Linked DNA regions of Saccharothrix violaceirubra. The protein of the gene in region 1 interacts with the protein of each later gene in a pairwise test. Links are inferred from orthologs where the notes say so. Each region holds a gene or a part of one and is shown on either strand. Other genes may lie near its edges. The genes, in order: F4559_RS30200 and grpE.

What was found.
Region 2: the proteins of F4559_RS30200 (region 1) and grpE interact in binary tests that used the Escherichia coli proteins (3 or more experiments, as listed by UniProt). The link is inferred for Saccharothrix violaceirubra from one-to-one orthologs.

What each region holds. Positions count from the first base shown.
Region 1 is NZ_JACHJS010000001.1:6,539,305-6,542,487, reverse strand. The notes cover bases 120-2,991. They hold F4559_RS30200 (Nramp family divalent metal transporter), read right to left. Parts: upstream 2,221-2,991; coding sequence 1,018-2,220; downstream 120-1,017. Other genes in these bases: F4559_RS30190 (HAD family hydrolase), read left to right, coding at 2,922-2,991; F4559_RS30195 (TetR/AcrR family transcriptional regulator), read right to left, coding at 2,316-2,855; F4559_RS30205 (YccF domain-containing protein), read right to left, coding at 625-999; F4559_RS30210 (metallophosphoesterase), read left to right, coding at 120-628. Outside these bases: more of F4559_RS30210, read left to right, coding at 1-119; more of F4559_RS30190, read left to right, coding at 2,992-3,183. UniProt on the Escherichia coli protein: H(+)-stimulated, divalent metal cation uptake system. Involved in manganese and iron uptake. Can also transport cadmium, cobalt, zinc and to a lesser extent nickel and copper. Involved in response to reactive oxygen.
Region 2 is NZ_JACHJS010000001.1:7,258,086-7,261,395, reverse strand. What follows is about bases 148-3,146. They hold grpE (nucleotide exchange factor GrpE), read right to left. Parts: upstream 1,964-3,146; coding sequence 1,331-1,963; downstream 148-1,330. Other genes in these bases: dnaK (molecular chaperone DnaK), read right to left, coding at 1,960-3,146; dnaJ (molecular chaperone DnaJ), read right to left, coding at 148-1,214. Also shown: F4559_RS33745 (heat shock protein transcriptional repressor HspR), read right to left, coding at 1-51; more of dnaJ, read right to left, coding at 48-147; more of dnaK, read right to left, coding at 3,147-3,310. UniProt on the Escherichia coli protein: Participates actively in the response to hyperosmotic and heat shock by preventing the aggregation of stress-denatured proteins, in association with DnaK and GrpE. It is the nucleotide exchange factor for DnaK and may function as a thermosensor.

The DNA.
Region 1 (3,183 bases):
CGTGATCGAGTTCGTCATGCGCCTGTCCGCGCAGGCCGCCGAGGCGGGCGGGCACGTCGACGCGCTCGTCGGCAACCACGAGGTCCTGCTGCTGGGCATGCACCGCTTCGGCGACGAGAACGTGCCCAACGCGCCCACGCCGCGCAGCTTCGCCCGCAGCTGGCTGCTCAACGGCGGTCTGCGCAGCGACCAGGACCGGCTCACCCCGGCGCACATCGACTGGCTGACCAGCCGCGACGTGCTCAAGCTCGTGGACGGCCACCTGCTCATGCACTCCGACACCCTCGCCTACCTGGAGTGGGGCGGGACGATCGACGCGGTGAACAAGGCCGTGCGCGCCGTGCTCACCGGCGACGACCTCGAACACTGGTGGGAGTGCTGGCGCAAGATGACGACCCGGTACGCCTTCCGCGGCCCCGACGGCGCCGACACCGCCGCCGAGGTGCTCGCGTCCCTGGGCGGCTTCGAGGTCGTGCACGGGCACAGCGTCATCGCCGACCAGTTGGGCGTCACGCCGGACCGCATCGACGGCCCGCTGCGCTACGCCGACGGCAAGGTCCTGGCCATCGACGCGGGTCTCTACAGCGGCGGGCCGTGCCTCGTGGTCCGGCTCGACGAACAGGACTAGGGCAGGTCGACGATCTGCTTGCCCAGCGGCATCAGCGACAGCGGCACCATCTTGAAGTTGGCCACGCCCAGCGGGATGCCGATGATCGTCAGGCACAGCAGCGCACCCGTGACCAGGTGGCCCAGCGCCAGCCAGATCCCGGCCACCAGCAGCCAGATCACGTTGCCCACCACCGACGGCGCCCCGGCGCCCGGCCGGTCGACGACGGTCCGGCCGAACGGCCACAGGGCGTAGTTCGCGATCCGGAACGCGGCCCGGCCCCACGGGATCGTCACGATCAGCACGAAGCACAGCAGCCCGGTCAGCACGTACCCGACGGCCAGCCAGAAGCCGCTGAGCACCAACCACAGGACGTTCAGGATGAACCTCACGCGGTCCATCCTGCCCGATCACCCGGCGACGGTCAGCCACACCAGCGCGCCGTTGAGCGTGATCACCGCCGCCGCGACCACCCAGGCCGCCGCGGTCACCACGCGGTGGTTGACCCACTCGCCGACCACGGATCGCCGTGAGGTCAACAACACCAGCGGCACCAGCGCGAACGGGATGCCGAACGACAGCACCACCTGCGACAACACCAACGCCCAAGTCGGGTCCACGCCGGACGCGAGCACGACGAGCGCGGGCACCAGCGTGATCAGCCGACGTGTCGACAGGGGCACGCGCACCCGCAGCAACCCGTCCAGCACGACCGCGCCCGAGTAGCAGCCGACGGCGGTGGAGGCGAAGCCGGAGGCCAGCAGGCCGACGGCGAACAGGATCGCGATCCCGCCGCCGAGTTCCGCGCCGATCGCCGCGTGCACGCCGTCGAGGCCGTCCACGTCCGGGCGTCCGCGCAACGCCGACGCGGCGAGCAGCACCATGGCCAGGTTCACCGCGCCCGCCAGCACCATGGCCACCACGACGTCCACCCGGGTGGATCCGAGCAGGTGCGGCGCCCGACCGTGGCGGTCGCGCACCAGTGCCGAGTGCAGGTACACGGCGTGCGGCATGACGGTCGCGCCGAGCATCCCGGCGGCGAGCAGCACGCTGTCCGCGTCGGCGAAGCGGGGCACCAGGCCGGCGACTGCCTCGCCCGCGTCCGGCGGCGACACCAGTAGTCCGGCGGCGAAGCCGACGGCGATCACCAGGAGCAGGGTCGTGATCACCCGTTCGAATGGTCGTTGCCCGCGTTTGTCCTGCACCAGCAGCAAAGCCGTGGACACCACACCGGTGATCAGCCCGCCGACGAGCAGCGGCAGGTCGAACAGCAGCCGCAACGCGATCGCGCCGCCCAGCACCTCGGCCAGGTCGGTGGCCATGGCGACGACCTCGGCCTGCGCCCAGTACGCCAGGCGGGCCGGGCGGGGCAGCCGGTCGCGGACGAGTTCGGGCAGCGTCCGCCCGGTCACCAGGCCGAGCTTGGCGGACAGGTACTGCACGAGGCCCGCCATCACGTTGGCGCCGACCAGTACCCAGACCAGCAGGTAGCCGTAGCGGGCGCCGGCGGCGGTGTTGGTCGCCACGTTGCCGGGGTCGACGTAGGCGATCGCGGCGACGAAGGCCGGACCGAGCAGCATCGCGCCCGTCCGGACGCGTTCCAGGACGGTCACGTCCGGCCATGTTGCCACAGAGTGGCAACATGGCCGGGCCGGAGTGGTCCGGATAGGCGGCGGCTTGCGCGAGGAACGGGTCGGACCGGCGGCGGTCAGCCGATCAACGACACCGTGACCTCCACCACCGACTCCACGCCGCACGTGGCCGGCGTCAGCAGGTGGCTGATCGCGATCCGCACGGCCGTGTCCGCGACCAACGCGGTCCGCTCCGGCGTGAGCAGCGGCCAGTGCTCCCGGACGTGCGCGGCGACGGCGGCCGTCGCCAGGTCGAGCACCGGACGCCCCCGCGTGGTCAGCATCGGCAGCATGTCCTCGGCGTGCGCGCCGCCGAGCACCGACCGGGCCAGCGGGTCCGACGCCGCCAGGTCGAACGCGAACCCGAACCCCGCGCGCAGTCCGTCCACCGGGTCGGCGCACCCGGCCATCCGCTCGCGCAACCCGTCGACGAACTCGGCGGTCTTGTGCAGCGCCACGGCCTGCACGAGACGTCCCTTGTTGCGGAACTCGTTGTAGACGGTCTGCCGGCTCACCCCCGCCTTGGTGGCCACGTCCGCCATCCGCAGACCACGTGCCCCGTGCGCGGCGATCAACCCGGCCGCGGCGTCGAGCATCGAACGGGTGAGGTCCGTCACGAGGGGAAGCTTGGCACGGAATGGGAATCCCCCCACCGCATCGGGTGGGGTTCTACTGTGACCGGTGTGCCGCTGACGGTGGGCTTCGACCTCGACATGACGTTGATCGACCCCAGAGCGGGCATGGCGGCCGTCATGGACGCCGTGGCGGCCGAGTCCGGGTACCCGCTCGACGGCGCGCACTTCGCCGCCAACCTCGGCCCGCCGCTGGACCTGGTCTACCGGGACCAGGGCGTGCCCGAGGTCGACATCCCCGCGCTGGTCGCCCGGTTCCGCGCGCTCTACCCGGAGATCGTGATCCCGTCCACGGTCGCGCTGCCCGGTGCCG
Region 2 (3,310 bases), 720 kb from region 1 along the record:
CACGAAAAACGGGGTGTCCTCGTCCGTACCGGGCGGGAACGGGAAGGTCATGTCGACCTCTTCTCCACCAACGCGTTCAGCTCGGGTCGCGGGTCGTGCTGTGCCGTCGCCTTCGCGTACGCCTCCAGGGCGTCGCGGGCGGCGGCGTCCATGTTGTTCGGAACGGCCACCTGCAGCGTGATCAGCAGGTCGCCCGCCTGGCCGTCGCGACGGGCGATGCCCTTGCCCTTCGCCCGCAGGACGCGACCGGTCGCGGTGCCGGCGGGGACCTTCAAAGTCACCTTGCCGTCCAAGGTCGGCACGGTCAACGTCGTGCCGAGGGCCAGTTCGGGGAACGTGACCGGCACTGCGACCGTCAGGTCGTTGCCCGACCGGCCGAACACCGCGTGCGGGTTGACGTGCACGCGCACGTACAGGTCGCCCGCCGGGCCGTTGTTGCGGCCGGGTTCGCCCTGGCCGGCCAGGCGGATGCGCTGGCCGTCGTCGACGCCGGCCGGGATGCGGATCGTCAACGTGCGGGTCTTGGTGCTGACGCCCTCGCCCGCGCACTCCGGGCACGGGTCGTCGATCAGCCGGCCGGTGCCGCGGCAGTCGCGGCACGGCTCGGAGAACGCGAACGCGCCCTGGTTGCGGTTGACCAGACCGGCGCCGGCACAGGCCGGGCAGGTGCGCGGGGTCGTGCCGGGACGCGCGCCCGAACCGGCGCACGTGCCACAGGTCGAGGGCGACGACAGCCGCAGCGGCACGGTCGCGCCGCGCACGGCCTCGGTGAAGTCGATGCGGACGTCGGTCTCCACGTCCTCGCCGCGCCGGGGCCGGTTGCCGCCACCGCCGCCGCGCTGGCGGTTGAACAGCCCGCCGAGCAGGTCGCCCAGACCGCCGGCGCCACCACCGGCGGCACCGCCCTGACGGCCGAACAGGTCGCCGACGTCGAAGCCGCCACCCGTGCCGAAACCGCCGGGGAAGCCACCGCCACCGGCGAACAGCCGCCGGGCCTCGTCGTACTGCTTGCGCTTGGACGCGTCCGACAGCACGCCATAGGCCTCCGACACGGCCTTGAACCGCGCCTCGGCCTTGGTGTCGCCGGGATTGGCGTCCGGGTGCAGTTCCCGAGCCAGCTTCCGGTACGCCCGCTTGATCTCGTCGGCCGACGCATCGGACGAGACGCCCAGCTCGCGGTAGAAGTCCTTCTCGATCCAGTCCCTAGCGCTCACCCGGACGCCCCTGTGGTCGTTCGCCCCTCCTCACAGGGGCGGCGGGGCAGCGCGGTCCGGTCGCACCCGGGAGGGACCCGGGTGCGGCCGGACGCCGCCTCGCGTGTGGTCGGTTGTCAGTCGCCCGATTCCTCTGCCGGTGCGGGCGACTCCGAAGCCGGAGCCTCGTAGTCGGTCACCGCCACCAGCGCGGGACGCAGGACGCGCTCGCCGAAGCGGTAGCCGCGCCGCAGCACGGCCGTCACGGTCGGCCCGCTCACGTCCGGGGACGTGCCGTGCTGGACGGCCTCGTGCACGGACGGGTCGAACGCCTCGCCGTCGTGCCCGAACGACTCCAGCCCGGACCCGCGCAGCGCGGCGGTCAGCTTGTCCGCCACCGCCTTGAACGCGCCGGTCAGGTCGCCGTGGGCTTCCGCGCGCTCCACGTCGTCGAGCACGCCGAGCAGTTCGTTCGCCACCTGCGCCTTGGCCGTGGCCACGACCAGCTCCCGGTCGCGCTCGACGCGCTTGCGGTAGTTGGCGTACTCGGCGGTCAGCCGCTGGAGGTCGGACGTCCGCTCGTCGAGCTGGGCCTTCAGCTCGGCGGCCGGGTCGGGCTCGACCGGTGCGGCGTCGACCACCTCGGCGTCGACCGGCTCGGGCTGGTCGACGTCGGTCCCGGCCTCGGGCGTGCGCACCTGTCCGGTCTCGGGGTCGACCCGCCGGCGGTCGGTCACGACCACCGGCGGGTGCTCGTCGGGTGCGGTCACTTCTTCTCGTCCTCGTCGACGATCTCGGCGTCCACCACGTCGTCGGCCTGGGCGTCGCCGGCCGCCGCACCGGCCGCGCCACCGGCGGCGGCGTCGGTCGGGGCACCCGTGTTGGCGTAGAGCGACTGGCCGATGGCCTGCGACTCGGTGGCGAGCTTCTCCACGGCGGAGCGCACGGCCGCGATGTCGGTGCCCTTGAGCGCCTCGGTGGTCTCGGCGAGGGCCGCGTTGACCTTCTCCTTGACCTCGGCCGGGATCTTCTCGTCGTTCTCCTTGACGACCTTCTCGGTCTGGTAGACCAGCGTCTCGGCCTGGTTGCGGACCTCGGCCTCGTCACGCCGGCGCTTGTCCTCCTCGGCGTGCGCCTCGGCGTCGCGGACCATGCGCTCGATGTCCTCCTTCGGCAGCGCGGAGCCGCCGGAGATGGTCATCGACTGCTCCTTGCCGGTGCCCTTGTCCTTGGCGGACACGTGCACGATGCCGTTGGCGTCGATGTCGAAGGTGACCTCGATCTGCGGGACGCCGCGCGGCGCCGGCGGCAGACCGGTCAGCTCGAACATGCCGAGCTTCTTGTTGTCCGCGGCGAAGTCGCGCTCGCCCTGGAAGACCTGGATCTGCACGGACGGCTGGTTGTCGTCGGCCGTCGTGAAGGTCTCGGACTTCTTGGTCGGGATCGTGGTGTTGCGCTCGATGAGCTTGGTCATCACGCCGCCCTTGGTCTCGATGCCCAGGGACAGCGGGGTGACGTCGAGCAGCAGGACGTCCTTGACCTCGCCCTTGAGGACACCGGCCTGGAGCGCCGCGCCGACGGCGACGACCTCGTCCGGGTTCACGCCCTTGTTCGGCTCACGGCCGCCGGTCAGCTCCTTGACCAGCTCGGCCACGGCGGGCATGCGGGTCGAGCCGCCGACGAGCACCACGTGGTCGATCGCGCCGACCGAGATGCCCGCGTCCTTGATCACGTTGTTGAACGGCGCGCGGGTGCGCTCCAGCAGGTCGTTGGTGATGCGCTGGAACTCGGCCCGGGACAGCGTCTCGTCGAGGAACAACGGGTTCTTGTCCGCGTCGACCGTGATGTAGGGCAGGTTGATCGTGGCGGTGGACGAGCTGGACAGCTCGATCTTCGCCTTCTCGGCGGCCTCGCGGATGCGCTGCAACGCCATCTTGTCCTTGGTCAGGTCGATGCCGTTGGACTGCTTGAACCGGTCGACCAGCCAGTCGACGACGCGCTGGTCCCAGTCGTCGCCGCCGAGGTGGTTGTCACCCGAGGTCGCGCGGACCTCGACGACGCCGTCGCCGAGTTCCAGCAGCGAGACGTCGAACGTGCCGCCGCCGAGGTCGAAGACC